2 regions of the Bacillus halotolerans genome follow, and region 2 is predicted to be linked to the other one. Evidence: predicted binding sites of a transcription regulator. Region 2 holds the regulator's gene; the other holds the start of a gene.
What was found. Region 2 encodes LexA, which represses DNA repair genes until DNA is damaged. Its sites were predicted from a motif close to CGAACATATGTTCG; they were not measured.
Positions count from the first base shown of each region.

Region 1 (15,064 bases), 170 kb from region 2:
TAAGCTTGTTGAAAATAACAGCACTCATTAAGAAGAGAGGAGATTCTTCCTCTCTTTTTTATGTTTTCCCCATCACAGCAACATTCTTCTTTCTAATTAGAGAAAAATGCTTTATGATAAAGGAAGGTAAAATTTTGCCACAATGAAGGGGGTATATCATTTGGCAAAGCTCGAATGGTATTTTGAATATGAAATTCAAGTGAACCGCCCCGGACTGCTCGGGGATATTTCATCTCTTCTCGGGATGCTTTCTATTAACATCGTAACGATAAACGGCGTCGATCTTTCCAGAAGGGGAATGCTGCTCAGGTGCCGCCATATAGATCAAATTAAACGATTAGAATCAATCTTAAAAACGATGGAAACAATTAAAGTAACGAAGCTGAGAGAACCAAGGCTTCGCGACCGCCTCGCCGTGCGTCACGGCCGGTACATCCAGAGGGATGCCGATGATAAGAAAACATTCCGCTTTGAACGGGACGAGCTGGGCTTATTAGTCGATTTTATGGCCGAACTGTTCAAAAAAGAAGGCCATAAATTAATCGGGATCCGGGGAATGCCGCGCGTCGGGAAAACGGAGTCAATCGTAGCTTCCAGCGTATGCGCCAGCAAAAGGTGGCTGTTTGTGTCATCTACCTTGCTGAAACAGACAATCAGAAGCCAGCTGATTGCCGATGAATACAGCACTGAAAATGTCTTTATCATTGACGGTATTGTATCGACAAGAAGAGGATCAGAACGCCATCTGCAGCTGGTGAGGGAAATCATGAGGCTGCCTGCTACAAAAGTGGTGGAGCATCCGGACATATTCGTTCAAAATACAGAGTATACACTAGATGACTTTGATTATATTATTGAACTGAGAAATGATCCTGATGAGGTTATTACATATGAACATGCTGAAGAACCCCAAATGTTTGATCAATCCGGGTTTTCAAGCTTTGATTTTTAAAATTGGAAGGTGTTTGTTGTGACTGAACTAGGAATCCGGCTGAAAGAAGCCAGAGAGGAAAAAGCAATGTCATTGGATGATCTCCAAGCGGCAACTAAGATTCAAAAAAGGTATTTAACCGCCTTGGAGGAAGGAAATTATGACATTATTCCGGGTAAGTTTTATGTCCGGGCTTTCATCAAGCAATATGCGGAAGCCGTCGGGCTTGATGCTGACCAATTGTTTGAGGAGCATAAAAAAGATATCCCGAATACGTATCATGACGATGTGTCTGAAAAAATCTCCGGCATGAATCTCCAGAAGGAAATGCCGAAGCCTGCTTCTAAGGCGCTGGAATTGCTGCCTACAATACTTGTGATTCTCGGCGTGATTGTCGTGATCGCCATTGTTTACGCTATAATTCAGTTTGCGAATCATAAAAACGATGATAATAGCAATGCGGCATCAGAAAAATCAATCGCGAAAAGTGAAAGCAAGTATGAGATCCCTAAAGATTCAACGCTGAAAGAGAATCAAACCAACAGCTCTGAAAAAGAGACAGACACGAAAAAAGAAACGAAAGACAAAGAAGATAAAAAAGAAGACAGTGACAGTGACAATTTAGAGGTGAAAGCAACTGGCACTGAAGGATCTGTAACAACTTATGAAGTGTCCGGCGCTGATAAAATCGAGCTTGAGCTGAAGGCTTCAGACAACTCTTGGATTCGAGTGCGCGATGAAAACAGCAGCTCTCTTAAAGAGGGTACACTGAAAAAAGACGAAACGTATAAAAAAGACATAACTGATCAGAAACAAGTTGAAATCCGCACAGGATATGCACCTAACCTGAAAATAAAAATCAACGGTGAGGTTCTTTCATATAAACTTGATCCTAAAGAAGTGATGGCACAAACAATAAAGATTGTAAATAAAAAGGAAGAAAAGTCATCTTAATCACCAGATGACTTTTCTTCACGTCCGAGTATGAAACTGGAGGGGCTTTATGTTTAACTTACCGAATAAAATCACACTAGCAAGAATTGCATTAATCCCAATCTTCATGATTATCATGCTGGCGCCGTTTGACTGGGGCAGGCTCGAATTTGGAGACGAATCCATTCCGGTCACACACTTGGCGGGCGCTATCTTGTTTATTATTGCATCGACGACAGATTGGATAGATGGTTATTATGCCCGCAAACTGAACCTTGTTACAAACTTTGGGAAATTTCTCGATCCGCTTGCGGACAAACTTCTCGTATCAGCAGCGTTAATTATCCTTGTTCAATTTGATCTTGCTCCAGCTTGGATGGTCATTGTGATTATCAGCCGGGAGTTTGCCGTAACAGGTTTAAGGCTTGTATTAGCCGGAACGGGAGAAGTAGTAGCTGCGAATATGCTTGGTAAAATTAAAACCTGGGCACAAATCATTGCAGTATCTGCATTGCTTCTTCACAATCTTCCATTTGAGCTTGTGTCATTTCCGTTCGCTGACCTGGCGTTATGGGTAGCCGTATTCTTTACCGTTGTATCAGGTTGGGACTATTTCGCTAAAAACTGGGAAGCGCTAAAAACATCTAACTAAGAAAGAAGGACATACATGATGGAATTTCCAAAAAAAGCAGAGATTATTGCAGTCGGTTCAGAGCTCTTACTCGGTCAGATTGCTAATACAAATGCTCAATTTATCAGCAAACAGCTGGCAGAAATCGGAGTAAACGTATTTTACCATACAGCAGTCGGTGATAATCCGGAGCGGCTGAAGCAGGTCATCCGCATTGCTGAAGAGCGCTCTGATTTTATTATTTTTTCAGGAGGGCTCGGACCGACAAAAGATGATTTAACAAAAGAAACAATAGCAAATGTGCTGGGACGTCCGCTCGTTTTAAATGATGAGGCGTTTCAATCCATTGAGGATTATTTCAAACGAACAAAACGCACGATGTCACCTAATAACCGAAAACAGGCGCTTGTCATCGAAGGATCTGACGTACTGGCGAATCACTTTGGAATGGCGCCGGGAATGCTTACAGAGCATGATTCGCGCTTTTATATGCTTCTTCCCGGGCCGCCAAGCGAATTGCGTCCGATGTTTGAAAATGAGGCAAAACCGCTTCTTCTTAAAAAGATGGGCTCCAATGAAAAAATTGTATCAACTGTTCTTCGCTTTTTCGGTATCGGCGAATCTCAGCTTGAAGCTGATTTAGAAGATATCATTGATGCACAGACGAACCCGACGATCGCTCCGTTGGCAGCGGACGGAGAGGTGACGCTTCGCCTGACAGCAAAACATGCCGATGAAAAAGAAACAGAGCGTTTGTTAAAAGAAACAGAAGCCGTTATTTTAGAACGTGTCGGTGAATTTTTCTATGGCTACGACGATACATCGCTTGTGAAAGAGCTATCTAAAGCATGCAAGGAAAAAGGCATCACGCTTTCTGCCGCAGAAAGCTTTACCGGCGGGCTGTTTTCCGAATGGCTGACAGACCTTAGCGGCGCTTCAGCATTGTTTTCCGGCGGCGTTGTTTGCTATTCAAACGAAGTGAAGCAAAATGTCCTCGGCGTCAAAAAGGAAACATTGGACCGTTTCGGCGCAGTCAGCGAGGAATGCGCATCTGAGCTTGCAAAGGGTGTTCAGCAGCTCACTGGAAGCGATATTGGCATTAGCTTTACCGGTGTTGCCGGCCCTGATACTCAAGAAGGCCATGCACCTGGACATGTGTTTATCGGTATTTTTGCAAACGGAAAAGAAGAGGTTCACGAGTTTCACTTTGCAGGCTCCAGAACAGGAATCAGAAAACGTGCTGCTAAATATGGCTGCCATTTAATTTTAAAACTGTTAGAGCAAAAATAATGTTTTCAGCACACTATCCTCCTCAAAAAACATGATTTCTCTGACTCATTATGATATTTTGGTAGAAATCAGGCCAAGAAAAAATCCGAATATGCGTTCGCTTTTTTCTTGGCAAATCCCTTCAAACAGGGTATAGTATATGTAGTGGTAACATAAAGGAGGAAAAAATAGAATGAGTGATCGTCAGGCAGCCTTAGATATGGCTCTTAAACAAATAGAAAAGCAGTTCGGCAAAGGTTCCATTATGAAACTGGGAGAAAAGACAGATACAAGAATTTCTACTGTTCCAAGCGGCTCCCTCGCTCTTGATACGGCATTGGGAATAGGCGGGTATCCCCGCGGACGGATTATTGAAGTATACGGTCCTGAAAGCTCAGGTAAAACAACTGTGGCGCTTCATGCAATTGCTGAGGTTCAGCAGCAGGGAGGACAAGCTGCGTTTATCGATGCGGAGCACGCGCTAGACCCGGTATACGCACAAAAACTCGGTGTCAATATCGAAGAGCTTTTACTGTCTCAGCCTGACACAGGCGAGCAGGCGCTTGAAATTGCAGAAGCGTTGGTTCGAAGCGGTGCAGTTGACATCGTTGTTGTCGACTCTGTAGCGGCGCTCGTTCCGAAAGCAGAAATTGAAGGCGACATGGGAGATTCACATGTCGGTTTGCAGGCACGTTTAATGTCTCAAGCGCTTCGTAAGCTTTCAGGGGCTATCAACAAATCGAAAACAATTGCGATTTTCATTAACCAAATTCGTGAAAAAGTCGGCGTTATGTTCGGAAACCCGGAAACGACTCCCGGCGGTCGTGCGCTGAAATTCTACTCTTCCGTTCGTCTTGAAGTACGCCGTGCTGAACAGCTGAAACAAGGCAACGACGTTATGGGGAATAAAACGAGAATTAAAGTCGTGAAAAACAAGGTGGCTCCTCCGTTCCGTACAGCTGAGGTTGATATTATGTATGGAGAAGGTATCTCAAAAGAAGGCGAAATCATTGATCTCGGAACTGAACTTGATATCGTGCAAAAAAGCGGTTCATGGTACTCTTATGAAGAAGAGCGTCTTGGCCAAGGCCGTGAAAATGCCAAACAATTCTTAAAAGAAAATAAAGATATCATGCTGATGATTCAGGAGCAAATTCGTGAACATTACGGCTTAGATAATAACGGAGTAGTACAGCAACAGGCGGAAGAGACACAGGAAGAACTTGAATTTGAAGAATAAAAATAAAATGAATTTGAAATGATAAAAAAGGCAGAGTGAAAACTCTGCCTTTTTTTCTTTTATATTTTCTGCAAAATAAAGATAAATAAATTGGTTTTTTTGACAACTTTTATAGTGCTTCATACGTCTAACAAAACGTGTGTATTTGAAATTAGATTGGGAGGATAAAATGAATGACAAGCCCCACTCGCAGAAGAACTGCGACGCGCAGACGGAGAAAACTAAATAAAAGAGGTAAACTTTTGTTTGGTATGTTGGCCGCAATCATTTGTTTCACGATTTGGAATGCCATTCATCGAGAGGATGAAGAAGCCGAACCATCTCAAGAAGCTGCGGCGGTTTCTGATACCGGTCAGAAGCAAGCTGATCAGAAGAAAAACAAAGCCAAAAAAACAGAGGAACAAATAAAAGCAGTGGACCGCAATCAAAAAATCAGCAGTTATTTAAAAGAGATCGGCTTCAGCGGGACAGCCATGATCGTCAGAAATGGAGAAGTCGTAATCAATAAAGGTTTTGGTTACGCGGACCGCGAGCATCATATAAAAAACAATCCTGCGACATCCTTTTATGTCGGATCGTCACAAAAAGCGCTGATAGCAACCGCTATTTTGCAGCTTGAGGAAAAGGGAAAGCTCCAGACAAGTGATCCGGTCAGCACGTATTTATCCCATTTTCCCAACGGAAAGAATATTACATTAAAGAATCTGCTTACTCATACATCGGGGATAAACGGACATGTTGAAGGGAATGGCGAGATCACTCCGGATGACTTAATAAAAGACATAGAGCAGCAAGGAATCAAACGCCAGCCTGGAATATGGGACTATCAGGATTCTAACTATACAGTTCTCGCTTATATTGTTGCTGAAGTGAGCGGTGAGTCTTATGAACAATACATAACCAATCATATCTTTAAGCCTGCAGGGATGACGCATTCGGGTTTTTACAAGACATACGATAAGCAGCCTTATCCAGCTGTCGGCTACAAGCTAAAAGGCAGCAGGGCCGTCACACCGTATATGCCTGATTTATCTCAGCTTTATGGAGCAGGCGATATATATATGAGTGCTGCCGATATGTACAAATTTGACAAAGCACTGATAGACGGCAAGCTCTATTCGCAAGAAAGCTATGAAAAAATGTTCACGCCAGGGAGCAGTTCCACATACGGGATGGGATTTTATGTTGCTCCCGGAAGCTATTCAAACCACGGAGTCATGCCGGGCTTCAACGTATTGAACAGCTTCAGCAAATCCGGACAAACCGTTGTTGTTTTGTTGTCAAACATTCAAAATAACGCTAAACTTGGACAAGTGAACAATAAAATATACCAGCTTCTAAATCAGGAGTAATTTACGATCTGTTTTTTCAAAAGATTGGCGGATTCACGTTCGGCACGATAAATAGGGGCGGCTCGGCAAACGTTAAGCTGGCAAGCTTGACAAGTATTTCCGACACAATTACAATGAAGTTGTAACATTTGTTTTTTTAACATGATTGTTAAACCATTTAAACTTGACAAGGGCGATGAAACTTTCATTCCCTGTGAAGGTTCTGTATGTTGAGAAAACTAGACAATGTACATGCCGACACTTATTTTGAGCAACAACCAAGTTCATAGCAAGAGGAGGTGAAAGTATGACCCCAATTATGATGGTTCTCATCTCCATTTTGCTGATTCTACTCGGTTTAGTTGTTGGCTACTATGTTCGTAAAACCATTGCCGAAGCGAAAATTGCAGGCGCACGCGGTGCAGCCGAGCAAATTCTTGAAGATGCAAAGCGTGATGCTGAAGCACTGAAAAAAGAAGCTCTGCTTGAAGCAAAGGATGAAATCCACAAACTTCGAATAGATGCTGAACAAGAAGTTCGTGAAAGACGAAATGAGCTTCAAAAACAAGAAAACCGTTTACTCCAAAAGGAGGAAAACCTTGATCGCAAACATGAGGGAATTGATAAACGGGAAGCGATGTTGGAGAAGAAAGATCATTCTCTGAATGAACGACAACAACATATTGAAGAGATGGAAAGCAAAGTGGATGAGATGATTCGTATGCAGCAGTCAGAGTTGGAACGAATTTCGAGTCTGACTCGTGACGAAGCGAAACAAATCATTCTTGACCGGGTTGAAAACGAGCTTTCACATGACATCGCCATCATGACAAAAGAAACTGAGAACCGTGCGAAAGAAGAGGCGGATAAAAAAGCGAAAAACATTCTTTCACTCGCCTTACAGCGCTGCGCAGCGGATCACGTTGCCGAAACAACGGTATCAGTTGTCAATCTTCCAAATGATGAGATGAAAGGACGTATCATCGGCCGGGAAGGGCGTAACATTCGTACGCTTGAAACGCTGACAGGTATTGACCTGATTATCGATGATACCCCTGAAGCTGTCATTCTGTCCGGATTTGATCCGATCAGACGTGAGACAGCAAGGATTGCTCTTGATAAACTCGTTCAAGATGGCCGTATTCATCCGGCACGGATTGAAGAAATGGTTGAAAAATCTCGCCGCGAGGTCGATGACTACATTCGTGAGATGGGTGAGCAAACGACATTTGAGGTTGGCGTTCACGGCCTCCACCCAGATCTGATCAAGATTCTCGGCCGCTTAAAGTTCCGTACAAGCTACGGTCAAAATGTGCTTAAGCATTCCATGGAAGTCGCATTCTTGGCTGGGCTGATGGCATCGGAGCTTGGAGAAGATGCAAAGCTTGCTAAACGGGCGGGACTTCTTCATGACATCGGAAAAGCGATTGACCATGAAGTAGAAGGAAGCCACGTTGAAATCGGAGTCGAGCTTGCGACTAAATATAAAGAGCACCCAGTCGTAATTAACAGTATTGCATCACACCATGGGGACGAGGAGCCGACTTCCATTATCGCTGTGCTGGTAGCTGCAGCAGATGCGCTTTCCGCTGCAAGACCTGGCGCAAGAAGTGAGACGCTCGAGAACTACATTCGAAGACTTGAAAAGCTCGAAGAAATTTCTGAGTCCTACGAAGGTGTTGAAAAATCATTTGCGATTCAGGCTGGACGTGAAGTGCGTATTATGGTGAAGCCGGATTCAATAAATGATCTTGAAGCTCATCGCCTGGCGCGAGATATCCGAAAACGAATTGAGGACGAGCTCGATTATCCAGGTCATATTAAAGTGACAGTCATTAGAGAAACTCGAGCCGTAGAGTATGCAAAATAAAGTGATGCGCTAAGCATCACTTTATTTTTTTGACGGCTGAGGAATAGAAAGGATTTACAAAATGAGAATTTTATTTATCGGAGATGTTGTCGGGTCACCGGGCCGCGACATGGTAAAAGAGTATGTGCCAAAGCTGAAAACAAAATACAAGCCTCATTTTACCATTATAAATGGCGAAAATGCCGCACATGGAAAAGGCTTAACAGAAAAAATCTATCACAGTTTAATACAGTCTGGCGCAGATGCGATCACGATGGGAAACCATACATGGGACAAAAAGGAAATTTTTGATTTTATCGACGATGTTCCGAACTTAGTCCGTCCCGCAAACTTTCCGGAAGGAACACCGGGAAAAGGGATCACATATGTGAAAGCAAACGGTAAAGAACTAGCTGTTATCAACTTACAAGGCCGTACGTTTTTACCGCCGCTCGATGATCCGTTTTTAAAAGCGGATGAATTAATTGCCGAAGCTGCTAAAAGAACACCGTACATTTTTATCGACTTCCATGCGGAAGCGACAAGTGAAAAGCTTGCACTCGGCTGGTACACGGATGGACGGGCATCTGCTGTAGTAGGAACTCACACTCACGTGCAAACAGCGGATAACCGCATTTTGCCGAAGGGCACGGCATATATTACTGATGTAGGAATGACCGGCCCATATGACGGTATACTGGGGATGGACAGAGAAACGATTATCAAACGTTTCAAAACAAACCTTCCTGTGCGCTTTACTGTCGCTGAAGGAAAAACAACCCTGAGCGGAGTCGTCATCGATATAGACGATCAAACGAAAAAAGCCGTTAAAATCGAACGTATTTTAATCAATGATGATCACATGTTCTTTGAATAATTGATCACATGGTTATTTTATAAAAATATTAAAAAGAAAAGCAGGAATATAGCAACTCCTTAGTGAATATAGTAAAAATGGAAGGTAGCCCGCTATTTTTGAAAAGCATTGTGGGGATGGCTTTTTGGATAGCAACATCTAATAATGATTGTTCTAATGAACACTCACTTATCCATTGTAAAACTAAGGGGGAGCAGAAATGGAAATCTTAAAAGTTTCAGCAAAATCGAGTCCAAATTCAGTGGCAGGTGCGCTTGCAGGTGTGTTAAGAGAGCGCGGAGCCGCCGAGATTCAAGCAATTGGAGCGGGTGCTTTGAACCAAGCTGTAAAAGCTGTGGCAATCGCCAGAGGATTTGTGGCGCCAAGCGGGGTTGATTTGATTTGTATTCCGGCTTTTACTGATATTCAGATCGATGGTGAAGAAAGAACAGCGATTAAATTAATCGTGGAGCCTCGCTAAGAAAATTAAAGTATTCACAACCTGTTTGCATATGCAAGCAGGTTGTTTTTCATTTATTGTGATATTTTCTCTCAATAGTATTTTTATAATATAAATGAACCATATGTCATGTGTAAAAACGATTCTGGCTTTTTATAAAAAAATTTAGCCCATTTTTCAAGACGGATACTTTTGTCTTTTCTAGGAGGACACAGCTGTTTACGATGATTCCAGATCATGGTACAATCCGGTTATAACAAGACTTTTAAAGGAGGATTGTACATGCAGAGTGGAAAGATGAAAGCTGTAATGAAAAAACACGGTGCTTTCGGCGCTGTGCTGGCTGAAGTTCCCATTCCTGAAATCGATAAGCATGAAGTTCTTATAAAAGTTAAGGCAGCTTCCATTTGCGGCACGGATGTGCATATTTACAATTGGGACCAATGGGCACGGCAGAGAATAAAAACTCCTTGTGTCTTCGGCCATGAGTTCAGTGGTATTGTTGAGGCTGTAGGCGAGAATGTCAGCAGTGTAAAAATTGGGGAGTATGTTTCTGCGGAAACACACATTGTATGCGGCACATGCGTCCCTTGTTTAACAGGAAAGCCTCATGTATGTAAAAATACGGCCATTATCGGAGTGGACACGGCAGGCTGTTTTGCGGAGTATGTCAAAGTGCCGGCCGAAAACGTTTGGAAGAATCCCGCGGATATGGACCCGGCGATTGCTTCCATTCAAGAGCCTTTAGGAAATGCCGTTCATACAGTTCTTGAGAGTCAGAACGCCGGAGGAACGACTGCTATTATCGGATGCGGGCCGATCGGACTTATGGCGGTAGCGGTCGCAAAAGCAGCAGGTGCAGCGCAGGTGGTCGCCATTGACAAAAATGAGTACAGATTAGCTCTCGCCAAACAAATGGGAGCCACAAGCACGGTCTCCGTCGAAAAAGAAGATCCGCTCAAAATTGTAAGCGCTTTAACGGGCGGGGAAGGAGCTGATCTCGTTTGTGAGATGTCGGGTCACCCTTCAGCTATCGCGCAAGGCCTAGCAATGGCTGCAAATGGCGGGAGATTTCATATTCTCAGCCTGCCGGAACATCCGGTTACCATCGACTTGACGAATAAAGTCGTGTTTAAAGGCCTTACCATCCAAGGGATCACAGGGAGAAAGATGTTTACGACATGGCGGCAGGTTTCACAATTGCTTAGAACAAACACACTGGATCTTTCACCTATTGTTACCCATCAGTTTCCATTAGAAGAGTTTGAGAAAGGGTTTGAACTGATGAGAAGCGGACAGTGCGGAAAGGTTATTTTAATTCCATAAAAGGGGGATCAACATGACAAAAGAATTTGAGTTTCTAAAAGCAGAGCTTGAAAGAATGAAAGAAAACCACACATGGCAAGACGTTAAACAGGTAGAATCAATGCAGGGCCCTTCTGTTACAGTGAATCATAAAAAAGTTATTCAGCTTTCTTCTAATAATTACCTCGGATTTACTTCACATCCAAGACTCATCAAAGCTGCACAGGAAGCTGCTCAGCAATTTGGAGCCGGAACCGGTTCAGTCCGGACAATCGCCGGAACGTTTACAATGCACCAAGAATTGGAGAAAAAACTGGCAGCCTTTAAAAAAACAGAGGCGGCACTAGTCTTCCAATCAGGCTTTACAACAAACCAAGGTGTACTTTCCAGCATTCTTTCAAAAGACGATATTGTCATTTCTGATGAATTGAACCATGCCTCTATCATTGATGGAATCAGATTGACTAAGGCGGATAAAAAGGTTTATCAGCATGTAGATATGAGTGATTTAGAGAAGGTGCTGAGAAAATCAATGAATTACCGCATGCGCTTGATTGTCACTGACGGCGTATTTTCAATGGATGGAAATATTGCTCCTCTGCCTGACATTGTGGAGCTCGCTGAGAAATATGACGCTTTTGTGATGGTTGATGACGCCCACGCATCCGGAGTGCTTGGCGAAGACGGCAGAGGGACGGTAAATCATTTCGGTCTTGACGGAAGGGTTCATATTCAAGTCGGAACGTTAAGCAAGGCAATCGGAGTTTTAGGGGGATACGCTGCCGGTTCAAAGGTGTTAATCGACTATTTGCGTCATAAAGGCCGTCCATTTTTATTTAGCACGTCACATCCTCCGGCTGTAACTGCAGCTTGTATGGAAGCAATTGATGTCTTGCTGGAAGAGCCGGAGCATATGGAGCGTCTGTGGGAGAATACACATTATTTTAAATCAATGCTTGTCCAAATGGGTTTTACTCTCACACAGAGCGAGACGCCGATTTTGCCTATTTTAATAGGTGATGAGGGGGCAGCGAAGCAATTTTCTGATCAGCTTCTGTCACAAGGTGTTTTTGCCCAAAGCATCGTTTTCCCGACTGTTGCAAAAGGAAAAGCCAGAATACGCACAATTATTACAGCTGAGCACACCAAAGAAGAACTGGATCAGGCGCTTGATGCCATTGAAAAGACAGCAAAGGAGCTTCAGCTATTGTAAGGAGAAGGGAACACTCTTCTCCCTTTCATTCCTTATTGATTATTATTCTCAATGAGTGTACAATGATAGGTTGCCAGTTGTGCAGAGCTTCAATAACCTTTATACTGGAGGGTGGAAGTTTGGTTTGAAAGGAGAAATATCATATGAATGAAAAGCAAAAATTAGAGAGCGGACAAGTTAATCCATCGGACAAAAAATCCGAGAAGGATTACAGCAAGTACTTTGAAGCTGTCTACATTCCGCCTTCTTTAAAAGATGCGAAAAAACGCGGCAAAGAAGCCGTTACTTATCATAATGACTTTAAAATTTCTGAAGAATTCAAAGGCATGGGTGAAGGAAGAAAATTCTATATCCGGACGTACGGCTGCCAAATGAACGAACATGATACAGAAGTAATGGCAGGGATCTTTATGGCTCTTGGCTATGAAGCGACAAACTCTGTTGACGATGCCAATGTCATTCTGTTAAATACATGTGCGATCCGTGAAAATGCGGAAAACAAGGTATTCGGTGAGCTTGGACACTTAAAAGCACTCAAAAAAAATAACCCGGATCTTATCTTAGGCGTTTGCGGCTGTATGTCACAAGAGGAATCAGTCGTTAACAGGATTTTGAAAAAACATCCGTTTGTCGATATGATTTTCGGTACGCATAATATCCATCGTCTGCCGGAGCTTTTGTCTGAAGCATACCTTTCAAAAGAAATGGTCATAGAAGTTTGGTCCAAGGAAGGCGATGTCATTGAAAACCTTCCGAAAGTCCGCAACGGAAAAATTAAGGGTTGGGTCAACATCATGTACGGCTGTGACAAGTTCTGTACGTATTGCATCGTCCCGTATACACGCGGAAAAGAAAGAAGCCGCCGTCCGGAAGAGATCATTCAGGAAGTAAGAAGACTTGCAAGCGAAGGCTATAAGGAAATTACACTTTTAGGCCAAAACGTAAACGCGTACGGAAAAGACTTTGAAGATATGAACTACGGCCTTGGTGATTTGATGGATGAGCTGCGCAAAATCGATATCCCGAGAATCCGTTTCACAACGAGTCATCCGCGTGACTTTGATGATCACCTCATTGAAGTGCTTGCAAAAGGCGGCAATCTGCTCGATCATATTCATCTGCCGGTCCAATCAGGAAGCTCAGAGGTCTTGAAACTGATGGCACGCAAATATGACAGAGAGCGTTACATGGAGCTAGTCAGAAAAATCAAAGCGGCTATGCCAAACGCTTCTTTAACAACTGACATTATCGTCGGCTTCCCTAACGAAACGGACGAACAGTTTGAAGAAACGCTGTCATTATACCGTGAAGTGGAGTTTGACAGCGCCTATACGTTTATTTACTCTCCGCGTGAAGGCACACCTGCAGCAAAAATGAAAGATAACGTTCCGATGAGAGTGAAAAAAGAACGCCTGCAGCGTCTGAACGCATTGGTTAATGAAATTTCTGCTAAAAAAATGAAGGAATATGAAGGCAAGGTTGTCGAAGTATTAGTTGAGGGCGAAAGCAAAAACAACCCTGAGGTTCTTGCCGGCTACACTGAAAAAAGCAAGCTTGTGAATTTCAAAGGACCAAAGGAAGCGATCGGCAAAATCGTTCGCGTGAAAATCCAGCAAGCGAAAACGTGGTCGCTTGACGGAGAAATGGCAGGAGAAGCAATCGAGGTGAAATAAGATGACGCTCTACTCTAAAAAAGACATTGTGCAGCAAGCACGAAACCTTGCAAAAATGATCTCTGAAACAGAAGAGGTTGATTTTTTCAAACGGGCTGAAGCGCAAATTAATGAGAACGCAAAAGTGTCTGTAATCATTAATCAGATTAAAGCCCTGCAAAAACAAGCTGTTAATCTGAAGCATTACCAAAAACTCGAAGCGCTCAAACAAGTAGAAGAAAAAATTGATGCGCTGCAAGAGGAGCTTGAAGACATTCCTGTCATCCAGGAATTCAGAGATTCTCAGGTTGAGGTGAATGACCTTCTGCAGCTCGTGGCGACCACCATTTCCAACCAGGTCACAAATGAAATCATTACATCAACCGGAGGCGACCTTCTAAAAGGAGAAACCGGTTCGAAGATGAAACATTCAAATAACAGCTGTTCTCTTTAAACACGGTGCCTTTTCAGGCCCGTGTTTTTTTATGTTAAACTATCAACAGAACTAAATGAACTATGTACTAAATATTCATTATGTTTTGCCGCCTTTAGCCAAATAAACTTTATCGCACTTATGAGTAAAGTTTCTAGGCACCCCTGCATACAATGGAACAGAAACTTTGTATTTTTATATTTTATTTATAAAAATGCACACTAGACGAATGCCCAGCATAAGATAACACGAAGAAGAACAAGGAGGCATGCCGGAATGTCTGAATACAGGGAAATTATCACGAAGGCGGTAGTAGCGAAAGGCAGAAAATTTACACAGTGCACCAATACCATCTCCCCTGAGAAAAAACCGAGCAGCATTTTGGGCGGTTGGATTATCAATCACAAGTATGACGCAGAAAAAATCGGAAAAACCGTAGAAATTGAAGGGTATTATGATATAAACGTATGGTACTCTTACGCAGACAATACAAAAACAGAGGTTGTCACAGAACGAGTGAAGTACGTCGATGTGATTAAACTCAGATACAGAGATAACAATTACTTAGACGATGAGCATGAAGTGATTGCAAAAGTGCTTCAGCAGCCAAACTGCCTTGAAGTCACCATATCTCCAAATGGCAATAAAATTGTTGTGCAAGCGGAGAGGGAATTTTTGGCGGAAGTGGTAGGGGAAACAAAGGTTGTTGTAGAAGTGAATTCTGATTGGGAAGAGGATGACGAAGAGGATTGGGAAGACGAACTTGATGAAGAGCTGGAGGACATCAATCCTGAATTTTTAGTTGGAGATCCTGAAGAATAAAAAAGAGACTAGGGGAGTTGGTACCCCAAGTCTCTTTTTTATATAGACATATCATTCTTTTAACACTTTCTGTTTATGTTATAATGAAGGCTGGCAAATAGAAACGTTGATACATAGTGAGGGATTAAACAATGGCTAC
Region 1 covers NZ_CP029364.1:210,330-225,393, reverse strand. The annotation lists gene DIC78_RS00925 (DUF3243 domain-containing protein) at 1-31, shown strand, start outside; gene DIC78_RS00920 (DUF3388 domain-containing protein) at 161-952, shown strand; gene rodZ (cell shape determination protein RodZ) at 971-1,885, shown strand; gene pgsA (CDP-diacylglycerol--glycerol-3-phosphate 3-phosphatidyltransferase) at 1,935-2,516, shown strand; gene DIC78_RS00905 (competence/damage-inducible protein A) at 2,535-3,785, shown strand; gene recA (recombinase RecA) at 3,958-5,004, shown strand; gene DIC78_RS00895 (serine hydrolase domain-containing protein) at 5,178-6,356, shown strand; gene rny (ribonuclease Y) at 6,643-8,205, shown strand; gene ymdB (2',3'-cyclic-nucleotide 2'-phosphodiesterase) at 8,267-9,061, shown strand; gene spoVS (stage V sporulation protein SpoVS) at 9,261-9,521, shown strand; gene tdh (L-threonine 3-dehydrogenase) at 9,783-10,826, shown strand; gene DIC78_RS00870 (glycine C-acetyltransferase) at 10,840-12,018, shown strand; gene miaB (tRNA (N6-isopentenyl adenosine(37)-C2)-methylthiotransferase MiaB) at 12,162-13,691, shown strand; gene ricA (regulatory iron-sulfur-containing complex subunit RicA) at 13,693-14,124, shown strand; gene cotE (outer spore coat protein CotE) at 14,380-14,925, shown strand; gene mutS (DNA mismatch repair protein MutS) at 15,057-15,064, shown strand, end outside.
Region 1: recA (recombinase RecA) is a predicted target of LexA. The motif match lies at 3,872-3,885, and genes of this name have one in related genera.

Region 2 (15,064 bases):
CTGAAAATTTGTAAGCATGTTTGCACATAAAAAAACTGAATCTAATGAAGATCCAGTTTTTCTTTCATCTCTTTTTTTGTCATGGTCCCGATATGTATGTCTTGAATCACGCCTTTTTCATCTAAAATATACGTAGTTGGGTATGAAAACACATTATAGTCAGCATTAATTCCTTTTTTATCAATCAAAATGGGGAAGGTTAAATGATACGTATCAGCAAAGGTTTGCACCTGTTTCTCGCTTTTCTCAGCTGAAGTGAAATTAACTGCAATAACCGCTACATCTGAGTGCTCCTTTTGCAGTTCCTCCATCGCCGGCATTTCCTGTCGGCACGGTTTGCACCAAGTTGCCCAGAAGTTAAGCAGAACTTTTTTGCCTTTGACATCTGATAAAGAGGTCCTTTCTCCTGATATCGTTTTCAGAGTGAAGTCAGGCGCTTGCTGTCCCTCTTCAATGCCTATTTCTTTTTTGCTAAATTGCTGATAGATGTTCCAGCACATGTATCCGGCAAGCCCAATCAACAGGATTCCTGCCACCCATTTTTTCAGCATAAATTCACCCCCGGAGCTATCTTATTTCATAAAAAGAAGAGAAAGCAGGCTGCCTTCTCTTCTTCATACATTATGATTGCTTCATTTTTTCGCGAAGCACCATTTGCAGAATTCCGCCATGGCGGTAATAATCAATTTCAACTTCACTATCGAAGCGCACAAGTGCTTCAAATGTTTTTACACTTCCGTCTTCATCAATTGCTCTTACTGTAACGATATCACGAGGGCGTACGCTTTCATCAACATCCACCTCGATCACTTCTTTACCGCTTAAGCCGAGTGTATCCGCATTTTCACCTTGTTTAAATTGAAGCGGGAGCACACCCATGAATACCAGGTTACTTCTGTGAATTCTTTCAAAGCTCTCAGCAATTACAGTTCTAATGCCGAGCAGGTTTGTTCCTTTTGCAGCCCAGTCACGGGAAGATCCCATACCATAATCTTTGCCCGCTAAGATGGCAAGGCCTGTTTTATCTTCTTTATATTTCATGCAGGCATCATAGATTGATGTCACTTCACCAGTCGGCCAGTACGTTGTAAATCCGCCTTCTGTGCCCGGCGCGATTTGGTTTTTGATGCGGATGTTTGCAAATGTTCCTCTCATCATAACCTCATGGTTTCCGCGGCGTGAACCGTAGGAGTTAAAGTCACGAGGTGACACACCTTTTGCTTGCAAGTATTTTCCGGCAGGTGTATCTTTTCCGATTGCCCCTGCAGGAGAGATATGGTCGGTTGTGACTGAATCGCCGAATTTACCGACAACACGAAGGCCTTTTAAAGGTTCAACCTTGCCTGGTTCAACTGACATTTCTTCGAAGAATGGCGGGTTTTGGATATAAGTTGACTCATTATCCCATTTGTATAGCGCTTCATCTGTTGTCTCAATCTCATTCCAGCGTTTGTTGTCATCGAATACTGTTTCGTACTCCTTGCGGAAGAGCTCCGGTGTAACAGTTTGTTTAACAAGTGAATTAATTTCGTCCATTGACGGCCAAATATCGTTGAAGTACACTTTTTGTCCGTCTTTTCCGACACCGATCGGATCCGTCTTCAGGTTAATGTTCACTGTTCCAGCCAGCGCATAAGCTACTACAAGCGGCGGAGAAGCAAGATAGTTACCTTTCACAAGCGGATGAATACGTCCTTCGAAGTTACGGTTTCCAGAAAGAACAGACGTAATCAACAGGTCATTTTTCGCAACTGCTTCTTCAATTTCCGGTGAAAGCGGACCTGAGTTTCCGATACATGTTGTACATCCGTATCCGACGAGGTTAAAACCAAGCTCTTTCATGTATGGAAGAAGGCCTGAATTAACAAGATATCCTGTAACAACCTTAGAACCCGGTGCAAGTGATGTTTTCACGTAGTTAGGCACTTTGAGTCCTAATTCAACCGCTTTTTTCGCCACAAGGCCGGCGCCGATTAAGACGTATGGGTTAGATGTATTTGTACAGCTTGTAATCGCAGCAATAGCGATTGCACCTGTTTTCATGACTGTTTCTTCGCCGTTAAGCAATTTAAATTTAATTTCTTTGTCTTCCTCTTCGGCGTTTAATCCGAATCCTTGGTTACCCGCAGGGCTGACTAAGTGCTTTTTAAACGTTTCCTGCATAGCAGAAAGCGGAATCAAATCCTGAGGACGTTTTGGACCGGAAAGGTTTGCTTCAATTTTAGACAAATCAATTTCAACGACATCAGTAAATTGCGGGTCTTCTACATCTGGAGTATAGAACAAGCCGTTGCTTCTGCAGTATGCTTCTACTACGTCAATATGTTCAGCATCGCGGCCTGTCAAACGCAGATAATTTAGAGCTTCTTCATCTACAGGGAAGAATCCGCATGTTGCACCGTATTCCGGAGCCATGTTAGCGATTGTCGCACGGTCTGCCAGCGGCAGTTCAGCAACTCCCGGTCCGAAGAACTCAACAAATTTACCGACTACGCCTTTTTCACGCAGTACTTGTGTCACTTTTAACGCCAAGTCAGTGGCTGTTGTTCCATTCGGAAGCTTTCCGACGAGTTTCGCACCGATTACCTCAGGAACAGGGAAATAAGAAGGCTGCCCAAGCATTCCGGCTTCCGCTTCAATTCCGCCGACACCCCAGCCGAGAACACCGATTCCGTTAATCATTGTTGTATGCGAGTCAGTTCCTACCAGCGTATCAGGATACGTAATCAGTTCTCCGTCTTCTTCGACTGCGTGGACAACACTTGCCAAGAACTCAAGGTTTACCTGGTGAACGATACCTGTTGCTGGCGGTACTGCCTGGTAGTTATTAAACGCTTTCTTTGCCCAGCTTAAAAATTTGTAACGCTCTGCATTTCTTTCGAATTCCAAGTCCATATTAATAGCCAGAGCATCTTCTGTGCCCGCTTTATCAACCTGTACAGAGTGGTCGATGACAAGATCAACAGGAATCTCAGGGTTGATTTTGTCAGGATCTCCGCCGACAGCTGCCATTGCTTTACGTAATGAAGCAAGGTCAACTACTGCCGGTACCCCAGTGAAATCTTGTAAAATAACGCGTGATGGTTTAAACGGAACATCGATTTCCTTTAACTCGGCAGTTCCCCATTTTGCCAAATTTTCCACGTGTTCTTTTTTGATGACGAATCCGTCCACTTGACGCAATACAGATTCTAAAAGAACTTTAATGGAATAAGGAAGCTTCGACACATTTCCGATCCCCAAATCTTCCAATGCTTTCAAAGAGTAGTAATGATAAGTTTTCCCATTTGTAGTAAACGATTTTCTCGCTTGGAAAACGTCTTGTGCTGCAGTTTTTTGCTCGTTTGCCATTCTCCAAAATCCCCCTTCAGATCAGTTCATTCTCAGATGAACATTACATTCCATCACAATTTTCTCACAATTTCATATTAAAACAAAATCATACATAAGTAAATATCAATGTTTTTATTAAATACAATAAGATCGGCTTATCAGGGCAAAAAAGCGGGAAATTTTACTGTCTGCACTCTCTCATATTCCTCATTGAAAGAAGCCATATTATGATTGAGGTGATAATGATGGTCAAACGAAAAGCAAATCACGTAATAAATGGGATGAATGACGCGAAAAGCCAAGGCAAAGGCGCCGGCTATGTAGAAAACGATCAGCTTGTACTGACTGAAGCAGAACGCCAAAATAACAAAAAAAGAAAAACCAATCAATAACGTTGAACTCTTTTAAGGAGGTTCTCATTTTATGACCAATAAAAATACAAGTAAAGATATGCATAAAAACGCTCCTAAAGGACACAATCCGGGTCAGCCGGAACCCCTCAGCGGAAGCAAGAAAGTGAAAAACAGAAATCACACAAGACAAAAGCACAATTCAAGCCATGATATGTAATAAAAGCAGACCTTAGCGTCTGTTTTTTTATGCGTTCACCCATTTCTGACCAACTGCATAAGCTAAAGCAAGGTTGATATATGGAGGAATGCTTCCATGACCCATTCAAAACGAAACGATGCTAATGATTTCGATGGCATGGAGGAATGGCTTCGGCAATTTTTTGAAGATCCGTTCGCCTGGTACGACGAAACATTACCTATTGATCTATATGAAACAAGTCAGCAATATATTATTGAAGCAGATCTGTCGGCTATACAGCCGACACAAATCACAATTACCTTGTCCGGATGTGAGTTCATCCTGACGGTTAAATCCTCAGAACAGACTCTTGAAAAACAAATGATGCTTCCTTTTTATTTGAATGACAAGTCGATTGAGACTGAATGCGAAAATCAAATTCTCACAGTTGCCGTCAATAAAGAGACGAATGATGGCTCTTCTTTTTCTCTTCAATTCCCTCTCAGCTAAAATCAAAAGTCACTTTCATCCCCTATAATGAAAGTGACTTTTTTTCCGTCCATTTATCGTCAAATACCCTCTAGTGACTCTCCCATGGCCAAATAGCAGATTCACTATACAATAGAATATGATCTACCATCTCTTTTGACTAGACGTCTATCATTTTTTTCTATTTTTTTTAAACATTGTTCTTCTATTCTTTCTTCATATACAATATGGTTAGTATAAGGGGGAATGATTGATGCTGGAAGGCTGGTTTTTGTGGTTTATTCTGTTTTGGGTGATCACGATGATTGTCTTGTTATCAATCGGCGGATTTTTTATGTTTCGAAAGTTTTTAAAGCGTTTACCAAAAGAGGACGGCAAATCTGAGCTGGATTGGCAGGATTACTATATTGAAAACAGCAGACATCTATGGAGCAATGAAAACAAACAATTTCTCGATGAATTGGTCACACCTGTTCCGGAGCTGTTCAGAGATATAGCTCGAGCAAAAATTGCCGGAAAAATCGGAGAGCTGGCATTAAAAGAAAACGCAGCAGCGATTGATCAGCGGCTTATTATCAAAGGTTATATCCTGGCTACTCCGAAAAGAGACCATACCTTTTTAAAGAAACATCTAAGAGACAAGAAAATCGATATTGAACCTTATCAGGCCTTTCTTAAATAAAAAACCTTTCCCGCAAGGAGGAAAGGTTTTTTAATTCATTTGAATGTCTGCTGACTGAAGCTCGCTTTGAAGTTTTCGGTATGACAGATACATGGCGATTCTCCACGGCACAATCATACCGAAAGCCAGAATCCAAAACATTCCGCTCAGTGCGCCGTAATCAACCGATGTGCTTAAAATTGATTTCATCACAATTCTGATCACTAAAAGGCCGATTAATATAAAGACAAATGCCTTAGAGCGTTTCATGTAAATTTCATTATTTTTAATTTCAAACTTTGAAGTTTTTATAAGAAAAATAGAGAAAATCACGCCTAAAGTGATCGCTTCTAAAAACTCTTCACCCGTTACCCAAAAAACCGGAAATAAAAACATTAACGCCCCCGTACTCATAAAAATCGGCGGGAGAATGATTTTTTTCGGTGAAACGGGCTTATCGGAAGACTTAATTCTGACCACCATCACAGCTGCAGCCATTAAAACAGCAACAATTGATGAAACTATAATCATCATACTTATCATTCCTTTGTTTTCTCGGAGTGTTGACACTATATACTATACTCCAAAACAATAAAAAAAACCATTTTGAAAAGAAATGACTATCAATTTCCCATAACGCGGTTGACAGCTTCTAATACTTTGGACTCCTCAAACGGTTTGACAATAAAATCTTTGGCCCCAAGTTCAATGGCTTCTGTAACAATTCTTTGCTGGCGCATTGCCGTACACATGATTATCTTTGCTTTAGGGTCAAAGGATATGATCTCACGGAGCGCCTTAATGCCGTTTTTCACCGGCATCGTTATATCCATCGTCACTAAGTCCGGCCGAAGTTTTTTATACAGGTCAGCCGCTTGCTCGCCGTCCGCCGCCTCGCCTGCTATTATGTAATTTGCCTCTTCCAAGATCTCTCTGATTTTTACTCTCATGAACTTGGCGTCGTCTACAACTAAAACTCTTGTCATATTCCCCTCCAAAAATCGAATTCCTCAGGTAATAGTCTTATTGTACCAAAAACAAAAGGATTAGTAGTAGTGCAAAAGTAATTTAACAGTCAGAAACCTGTAAATCCACCAAAAAGATCCGACAGCAAAATAATGATCAAGTTCATCCAGTCAAAAAATAGCAAGACCCCAATAACAATCATAAGTACACCGCCCGCTTTCATGATCAAAAGCTGATTCTTCCTGATCCACTTCAGTTTCGTGATGAAGAACGACAATAATACAAACGGAACGGCAAATCCGAGAACATATAGCATCATATACGGTATCGCTGAGCCAGGATTCGTACCTGCTAATGTGATAACAGCCCCCAAAATGGGACCGGTGCAAGGCGTCCATCCGGCCGCAAAAGCCATACCGATTAAAACGGAACCGAAAAAACCGCCTGGCCTATGCTTAAAATGGACTCTGCGTTCTTTCATGATAACCTCAGGCCGAAACACGCCAAGCGTAATAAAACCAAACAAAATAATAAGCAAAGCGCCAACTTGCCGAATGGCATCATGATAATCCCTAAACAGGGTTCCAATAAAAGATGTTCCATATCCTAAAGCTATAAAAATCACTGAAAACCCCAGCAAAAAAAACAGCGTATGGGCCAAGCTTCTTTTTTGCAGCAATAGTTTCTCTGTTTTCACATCATCCATGCTGACTCCTGTAATATATGACAGGAAAGCCGGATAAAGCGGCAGGCAGCAAGGCGAAATAAATGATAAAAATCCCGCGCCGAATGTCAGAAAATAATTCACATCTCCCATGTCATCATCCCTTCATGATTTGACATTCCTTCAAGTTATGACAAAATCATTTCATTTTTTTAACACTTTCACTCGAAGGATTTCTATTTTCAAAAAAAACTTATATAATTTAATTTGACATTGAGACATTGTACTCCTTCTCATTTGAAAATTAGTATAAATATGGATATAATATAAACATTCACTTTTGAAGATCTAATGTATGAAAGGATACATCCCTGTGATTAGAGAGCATCTATTAAATGAAATTGAAAAAAAAAGAGCAGAGCTGCTGCAAATTGTCATGGCGAACGGAATGACATCTCATATTACGATAGAACTCAGTCAGGAGCTTGACCATCTTCTCATACAATATCAAAAGCAGCGCCTTCGAGCAGTAGCGGGTGATGAATGATTGCAAAATAAAAAACCCGATAAAGGGTTTTTTATTTTATAACCATGTTTCTCTATATCATAATCTTTACGTATTATTTCGTTTGATTATTCATGGCTTTCATCATTTGATTGATTTTCTTTTGAGAAGGTTTCATTCCCATTTGCATCATCATCATGCGTAACATTTGTTCATTAATAGGCGGATTCTTTTTAAGGTAGCTCATCATATATTTACGAGCAATAAAAAACCCGAGTGCAACACCTATGAGCAGTGCAACAACGCCCACTAGGATGCCAACCCATAAAGTCATTTTATTTCCTCCTTCATGTTGTCTAGTTTAAAGTGTACTAAACCAAAAGCTATTATACAACATTTACATCTCTTTTTCTTCGGTTTTAGACAAAATTTCTTTCTTTCACCGGATTTAACCACCCATACCGCTTCGTATTGAAATCCATTGCAAGAAAGCAAGGGCTTACTTTGCGAAGAACTTCAAAAAATATCGTTTCCGCCTCGTAATCTCCGTTAGCAACAATTTCAATCATGTGTTCTTTCATCATAAAAGACGCTTGTCCCTTTGCTTTTGGGAGAGATAATCTATAAATATAATCCAGCTGTGTATAGTTTGTATTGTTCAAATTCATTTTTAACCGCTGATGCATATGTAAAATCGGAATGGGTTTCGTAATATATTGAATTTGTTTCTCTGTCATTTCATACTGCTGCCTCGTCAGGCTTGTCCAATGATAGTCTTGAAACAGATCAAACATAACCGATTCCCGCCCGAAATAGTGATTGGCAAATTCCTCTTTGATCAGGTACGTATAGTAGTGACGTTCCATCTTCTCATCCCCTTTTCCAGCAGCATTTCATTTGCATTCTATTATACAAAAGAAGAGAAGAAAGAATTGTCTATTACTGTTAAACAGCCAATACTATTTTTGTCGGATAAACAAGAAAAAGAGGATGATTTGACTCATCCCCTTTGAAAAACTTATTTATTGATTAATGCTTTGACTCGATCCACAACGTTTGCAACTGAGAAGCCGTATTCATTGATAATGGTTTCGCCAGGAGCGGAGGCGCCGAATTTGTCAATACCGAGCACGTCTCCTTCAAGCCCTGTGTATTTGCCCCAGCCAAATGATGAGCCCATTTCAATCGCAAGACGTTTTCTCACATCTGACGGAAGCACGGAGTTTTTGTATTCATCCGATTGTTTCTCAAAACGATCTACTGAAGGCATGCTGACGACAGAAACATCAATATTTTCTTTTGCCAATTCTGCCTGTGCCTCGATTGCGAGGCCAACCTCTGAGCCCGTAGCGATGAGAAGAGCGTCAGGTGTTTCGTTTTTAGACTTAGAAACAACATATGCACCTTTTTCTACACCAGCCAATGCCTCTTCAGCTGTTTGGTCGATTGTAGGAAGGTTTTGACGTGTCAATACAAGCGCTGTTGGGTGATTTGTGCTCTGCACCGCAAGCTTCCAAGCCGCTGCTGTCTCATTACCGTCTGCAGGGCGGATTAAAGAAAGGTTAGGCATTGCCCGTAATGAAGCAAGCTGCTCAACCGGCTCGTGAGTCGGTCCATCTTCACCGACCGCGATACTGTCGTGAGTAAAGACATATGTCACAGGAAGACCCATTAATGCTGCAAGGCGAATGGCCGGACGCAAGTAATCAGAGAAGACAAAGAATGTTCCGCCGAATACACGAAGTCCGCCGTGAAGCGCCATACCATTTAAGGCTGCACCCATAGCAAATTCGCGAACACCAAACCAGAAATTTTTTCCTGAGTAATCAAGCGCTGTATAATCACCGGAATTTTTAATCGTCGTTTTGTTTGATCCTGCTAAGTCTGCAGAACCGCCGACAAAGAACGGAATTTTATTCGCAAGGCCGTTCAGAACTTCACCTGAAGAGGCACGGGATGCCAGACTGCTTCCTTTTTCATAAACAGGCACCTCTTGATCCCAGTCTTTCGGAAGTTCTCCTTTGATAGCCAGCTCAAGCTGTTCAGCGAGTTCCGGATAAATTTCTTTATATTTAGCGAATTGGTCATTCCATTCCTGTTCCTTTTTCTCGCCGGATTCTTTTACTGTTTTTGCGAAATGCTCATATACTTCTGACGGAACGTAGAAATCTTCTTCATACGTCCATGCATAAGCTTCTTTTGTTAATTTACTTTCTTCTTTGCCAAGCGGAGCACCGTGAACACCGGAAGTGCCGGCACGGTTAGGAGAACCGAAACCGATTGTCGTTTTTACTTCAATCAATGTAGGTTTCTTGTCGTTTTGGCGTGCTTTTTCAATTGCCGCAGATAATTCTTCAATATTGTTTCCATCTTCAACGTAAAGAACTTCCCAATTCATCGCCTCGAAACGCTGTTTCACGTTTTCAGAGAATGAACGATCCAGATCTCCGTCCAAGGAGATGTCATTAGAATCGTATAATACGATCAGACGGCCAAGCTGAAGATGGCCTGCAAGTGAAGCGGCTTCAGAAGAAATACCTTCCATTAAATCGCCGTCACCGCAAATGCTGTATGTATAGTGATCGACTACATTGAATGAATCGCGGTTGTAAGTTTCGGCTAAATGGCGTTCTGCGATAGCCATTCCGACCGCCATTGCGATTCCTTGTCCAAGCGGCCCTGTTGTTGCATCAACACCGGCTGTATGTCCGAATTCCGGATGCCCCGGTGTTTTGCTGCCCCACTGGCGGAATCCCTTAAGATCTTCAATGCTAAGATCATACCCGCTTAAATGAAGCATGCTGTATAAAAGTGCTGATCCGTGTCCCGCAGATAAAACAAAACGGTCGCGGTTAAACCACCCAGGGTTTGCCGGATTTACATTCATAAATTTTGTCCATAGCGTATATGCCATTGGCGCTGCCCCCATAGGCATACCAGGGTGACCAGAGTTTGCTTTTTCAATAGCGTCTATTGATAGTGTGCGAATGGTAGCAACTGATTTCTTTTCAATTGTATCCATAAAAATCCCCTTCCTTATATGTTGTACCCTTTCATCATAAATGTCTGACGACTTTTTCTCAACTGTTTCAGCTTAAATTTGAGAGAAACTTGATGAATTTTGTCGCTTGAAGAAAGCGCTGTTGTTTGTAGTATATACAAAAGAGGAATACGATATTGCCGTATTCCTCTTATATTAGTGAAGTCTGTTATTATTTTTTTCTCTTTTTAACTTTTCAGGTGTTACGTCATTGCCTTCAGGATCAATGATTTTTACACTTTTTAATGTGTTTTTCATAGAAGAACGAAATCCTTTTAGGTACTCTTGACGGAGCTTTTGCTGTTCAGCTTTTTCTTCTTCTGTAATAACGCCAGCTTTAGCTTTTGCGGCAAGTTCATTGATTCTGGCAATTTTTTCGTTTGAAATCATGATAAACTCCTTTATTGCATTTTGTCTATATACTACTAAAACAAGAGGAGTTTTACAACTGATTCACTCGCCTGTCTGCTCATTCTCTATGTATTCCTGAAAACGCCGATGGACTGTCGCCTTTGACACATCATAGCCAAAACCTCTCAACGTAGCCGCGATTTCAGCAAACGTCAGTTTATTCGCTCTCAACCGGACAATCTCCGAGATCGGAACTTCTATTCTTTCTTTTCCGCTGTTTTCATGCTGGTTTTTCAGGTTCTTTTGTGGCTTAAAACCATTTTTCACTGCGCGTTTCATTCCGCGTTTAATTTTCATGTTGTGGATTTTCCGCTGGTATTCCTCCACAATGCTGACGATTTCCAGCACCATAGAGTCAGCCTCTGATAACTCCAGCTCACCTCTGTGAGCGGTCGTATATACTTTCACACCTTCCCTGTAAATACAATGAAGAAGTGCAATTTTCGCGTTTCCCCGGCCGAGTCTTGTTTCATCCTGAACTAAAATCACATCAATATTTGAATTCTTGATATGATCAAGCAAATCAAATACACCATCCCGGTCCATTTCATATCCGCTGGCTTTTTCAGAAATCACTTTGACGACTTCCATGCCGTTCTCGGCAGCAATGGCCGTAAGCTCCTCCTCCTGCCGCTTTAATGAGGTTTCTTGCTGTTCTTTATTTGTGCTTACTCGGGCATAAATGAGTGCTTTCACCTTCTACCTTTCCTCTCTATTTAACAGTAGCCAGTTCGTATGCAGCCGGGTGTTCCTTTTTTAATGGAATCACCAATTCATCCCCCGGCTGAATCTCAGACGTCTGGAGATTATTTTTTTCAGCTACCCATTCAACAAAATCACTTTTATTTATCTTTTTTGAGTCATCCACCTGATCAGCAAGCGACCAGAGCGTATCCCCAGACTGAACTTTTATTTTAACATATTGATTAAGCTCCTGGTCGCTGCTTGTATATGACAACAGAAGGATAACCACGCTTAGAATCACAGTGAACAGGCCGACAAAAATAATAGATTCTTTATTCATGATAACAACCTCCGACAAGAATGTTTGTTCGCTTTTTTATAATTTCAGTATATACGAACAAACGTTTCTGTCAATTGTTTTTTTCGAACCTATGTTTGTACTGTCAGGAAAATCATGCTATAATCTATTTAAAATCGACGTTTAGAGGTGCAAAAAATGACGAAGCTATCAAAAAGGCAACTTGATATCCTCCGTTTTATTAAAGCAGAGGTTAAATCAAAAGGATATCCGCCTTCGGTTAGAGAGATCGGAGAGGCTGTCGGCCTTGCGTCCAGTTCTACTGTCCACGGCCATTTGGCCCGTTTGGAAACAAAAGGGCTGATTAGACGCGATCCGACAAAACCAAGAGCGATAGAAATTCTGGATGAAGAAGTAGAGATTCCAAAAAGCCAAGTCGTTAATGTACCGGTAATCGGAAAAGTAACGGCGGGCTCACCTATTACAGCGGTTGAAAACATTGAAGAATACTTCCCGCTTCCTGACCGTATGGTTCCTCCGGATGAGCATGTGTTTATGCTGGAGATCATGGGTGACAGTATGATTGACGCAGGTATACTTGATAAGGACTATGTTATTGTAAAACAGCAAAACACGGCGAATAACGGTGAAATCGTAGTGGCGATGACAGAAGATGATGAAGCTACGGTAAAACGTTTCTATAAAGAGGATACACACATTCGCTTACAGCCTGAAAATCCAACCATGGCTCCGATCATACTGCAGAATGTCAGCATATTAGGAAAAGTAATTGGTGTGTTCAGAACTGTCCATTAAACTATTGAACTATCAGTTACAAAGAATAAACCCCCTCTTCCTTTGCGGAGTGGGGGTTTTGTTTTAAAAAAAAGCAGGCTCGCCCTGGCTTAGGTGCGAACCTGAATAGGAGGAAAAAGAACATCATGTTTACACCATAATTATCCATCATTCAATTGTTGAAGTCAAGAAATTTTCTTTCCTTAACGAAACTTTTTTTAAAAAAAGTGCTGTTTAAAAAATTAGACGTTCTTTTCTTATAAATGTTTCGATTTTCGGACGTGAAAAGATGAGTTATACTCTCCTCTTTTATATTGAGCGAGGCAAAAGGAAATATACTGAATATTTAGTACATAGTTTATTTAGTTAATTTATTCCGCAAAAAAAGCTCACTTCTTTTCAAAAATGTGAGCATCAATCAAAATTAAAATATTCTACACCATAGCGGCCTTTTACATGAACACTTGCACAGTTTTCTGAATGTTCTTCAGCTAATATTCGATACCGGTGATAAGGTTCAATGGAAACCTTATCGTGAGCGCTAAAGTCAAACCAATTACCGGTGAATTGTTTTGTGCTTAACGTAGTATAATCCCCTGCAAGTCCCATTCGCTGAAGCTTAATGTTAACTGAACAAGTGTTCACTCCTAATATCGTAAATTGGTATCCTAAAAAATAATCCATTGCCGGTACATCACTAATGTTTTCTACATAAAGCGCTTTTGTTCCGTCATTTAGAATAAAGTCGGTTTTATGCTCAAAATGTGAAGTTGCTGCATGAATGGTCCCGGTTCCAAAAACACATAGCAAAACAGCTGTCATGAGCAATATTTTATTTCTCAACTGCAATCCCCCTCCTTTACCATATATTAACCCCATAAGATAAATATGTATATTCCCTGTTACTCTGTTTCCCGTGCTTTTTCAATCGTTAAAATCCATGTGGGTTTTAGCTTGCTTATAATATTGAAGTCTGTCTTGAAGAGTTCCTGTATGGAATTCAAATTTATGGCCGTCAGGATCAGTGTAATAAATTGATTTTCGATCACGTACATCTCGTTCTCTCCCAGACAAAATAGTAACATGAAGGTTTTTTAATTTTGCGGACATTTCTTCAAACTTGCTTTCCTCAATTGTAAAAGCGATATGGGTATAAGAAGCGTTAATATCATTTCTGGGAATGTCACGCTCTTCGTTGAGAGCCAGCCATATGCCGTTTAAATCGAAATATGCAGTGCTCTTTCCTTTAACCAGCAGTTTAGCATCAAAGACATTTTGATAAAACTCGATGGAAGTCAGTAAATCAGAAACAGAAAATAACAAGTGATTGATCCCTTTGATCTCCACTGTGTCTCCTCCTTAGTATTTAAAGATAGATGATTAAAAACCAGTGAATAATTGATTATTTTAACAGAAGCTCATCCCACCCCTTGTGTACGGGCATTGCAGCCAGAAAGTTTCAAACGACCAGCAAAAAATACCAGTGTAAACAAAAGCAATTTGTTCAAAATAAACCATATTACTTCAGAAGGGAATGACCGTTATGAATGGCTACGGCCTTCATGAAACGTTGGAATTGCACGAATTGCTTACGTTTAAGAATCTTTGTTTGACAAAATCTTCAACCATGACGGGACTTGTACAAGATGAAGAATTAAAGAGTATTCTTGAGCAGGATGCTCAAAAAACAAAACAGCAGGTTGCGCGTTTGCAGGAATTGCTGTCAGTGAGAGGTGAACAAGCGTGAATGAGTTCTTTCAAAAATTAGCCGGAATGGGCAGCATGACCGAACAAGTGATCGCAACGGATTTTTTAATATCGGCAAAGACAGGCGTAAGGAATATTGCAGCTGCCATCACAGAATCTTCTTCCCCAGAAGTCAGGGAAACGCTGCAGCAATATTTACATGACGCGATGAATACCCATGAACAAATTTTTCATTATATGGCTGCAAAGGGTTTTTATCATTCTAAAGATTTAACTCAGCAAATAAGTGTCGATCTTGAGGCTGCAGATACCGCTAAAGATTTGCCACAAATATAGGTGATCAAATGAAACATATTATCGCTCTTGCTTCTAAGACAGCTTTAACTCTTGCCCTATTGTATGTGATTTTGGATAGAGTTTACCATGCTTCCTTTTTAAGTGTGCTGTTTATTGCATTTTTCTTAAGCTTTGTAACATACCTTTCCGGTGACATCCTGATCTTGCCGAGAACCAGCAATATGATAGCTTCACTGGCTGACTTCGGACTTTCACTCGTTATTCTTTGGGTCTTTCTTGAAACGCAAACTAGAAACGGTTTCTCACCGTTTGCAGCCGCTCTGATTGCGTCTGTCTGCCTTACTGTTTTTGAATATTTTTTTCACCGGTATTTACTGAAAAATGTGCTGGATGAAACATTCCGAAACGAACTGACTGTCAAAGATAACACCTTGCAATATCAAACTGAGGCATCAGATGAATTGTTTCCTGAAGCCAATGATCAGAAGGACGAAAAATAAGGAGGCGCAAAGCCTCCTTATTTTAATAGCTGTTTTCTATGAAATGGGTCATCACTTCTGTAAAATCATAAAACCTCTCATTTTGAGTCGTGGATCTGCTTTTTAAAGAAAAGATGCCAAACAAAGATTCTCTGAAACCTGTACTCATCTCTAACTGGATGCTCAAACCGGTTTTTGATTTAT
Region 2 covers NZ_CP029364.1:40,357-55,420, forward strand. The annotation lists gene DIC78_RS00180 (redoxin domain-containing protein) at 42-551, opposite strand; gene acnA (aconitate hydratase AcnA) at 622-3,351, opposite strand; gene sspO (small acid-soluble spore protein SspO) at 3,579-3,725, shown strand; gene DIC78_RS00195 (small acid-soluble spore protein P) at 3,757-3,903, shown strand; gene cotM (outer spore coat protein CotM) at 3,982-4,374, shown strand; gene DIC78_RS00205 (DUF2621 domain-containing protein) at 4,607-5,035, shown strand; gene DIC78_RS00210 (CcdC family protein) at 5,066-5,557, opposite strand; gene DIC78_RS00215 (response regulator) at 5,638-6,000, opposite strand; gene DIC78_RS00220 (cytochrome c biogenesis protein CcdA) at 6,090-6,797, opposite strand; gene ynzD (aspartyl-phosphate phosphatase YnzD) at 7,018-7,191, shown strand; gene DIC78_RS00230 (YneF family protein) at 7,265-7,483, opposite strand; gene sirA (sporulation inhibitor of replication protein SirA) at 7,569-8,015, opposite strand; gene tkt (transketolase) at 8,168-10,171, opposite strand; gene DIC78_RS00245 (DUF896 domain-containing protein) at 10,346-10,579, opposite strand; gene DIC78_RS00250 (YneB family resolvase-like protein) at 10,643-11,296, opposite strand; gene yneA (cell division suppressor protein YneA) at 11,313-11,624, opposite strand; gene lexA (transcriptional repressor LexA) at 11,781-12,398, shown strand; gene DIC78_RS00270 (hypothetical protein) at 12,792-13,220, opposite strand; gene fosM (FosM family fosfomycin resistance protein) at 13,302-13,724, opposite strand; gene DIC78_RS00280 (DUF892 family protein) at 13,921-14,124, shown strand; gene DIC78_RS00285 (spore coat protein) at 14,121-14,420, shown strand; gene DIC78_RS00290 (YndM family protein) at 14,429-14,881, shown strand; gene DIC78_RS00295 (poly-gamma-glutamate hydrolase family protein) at 14,904-15,064, opposite strand, start outside.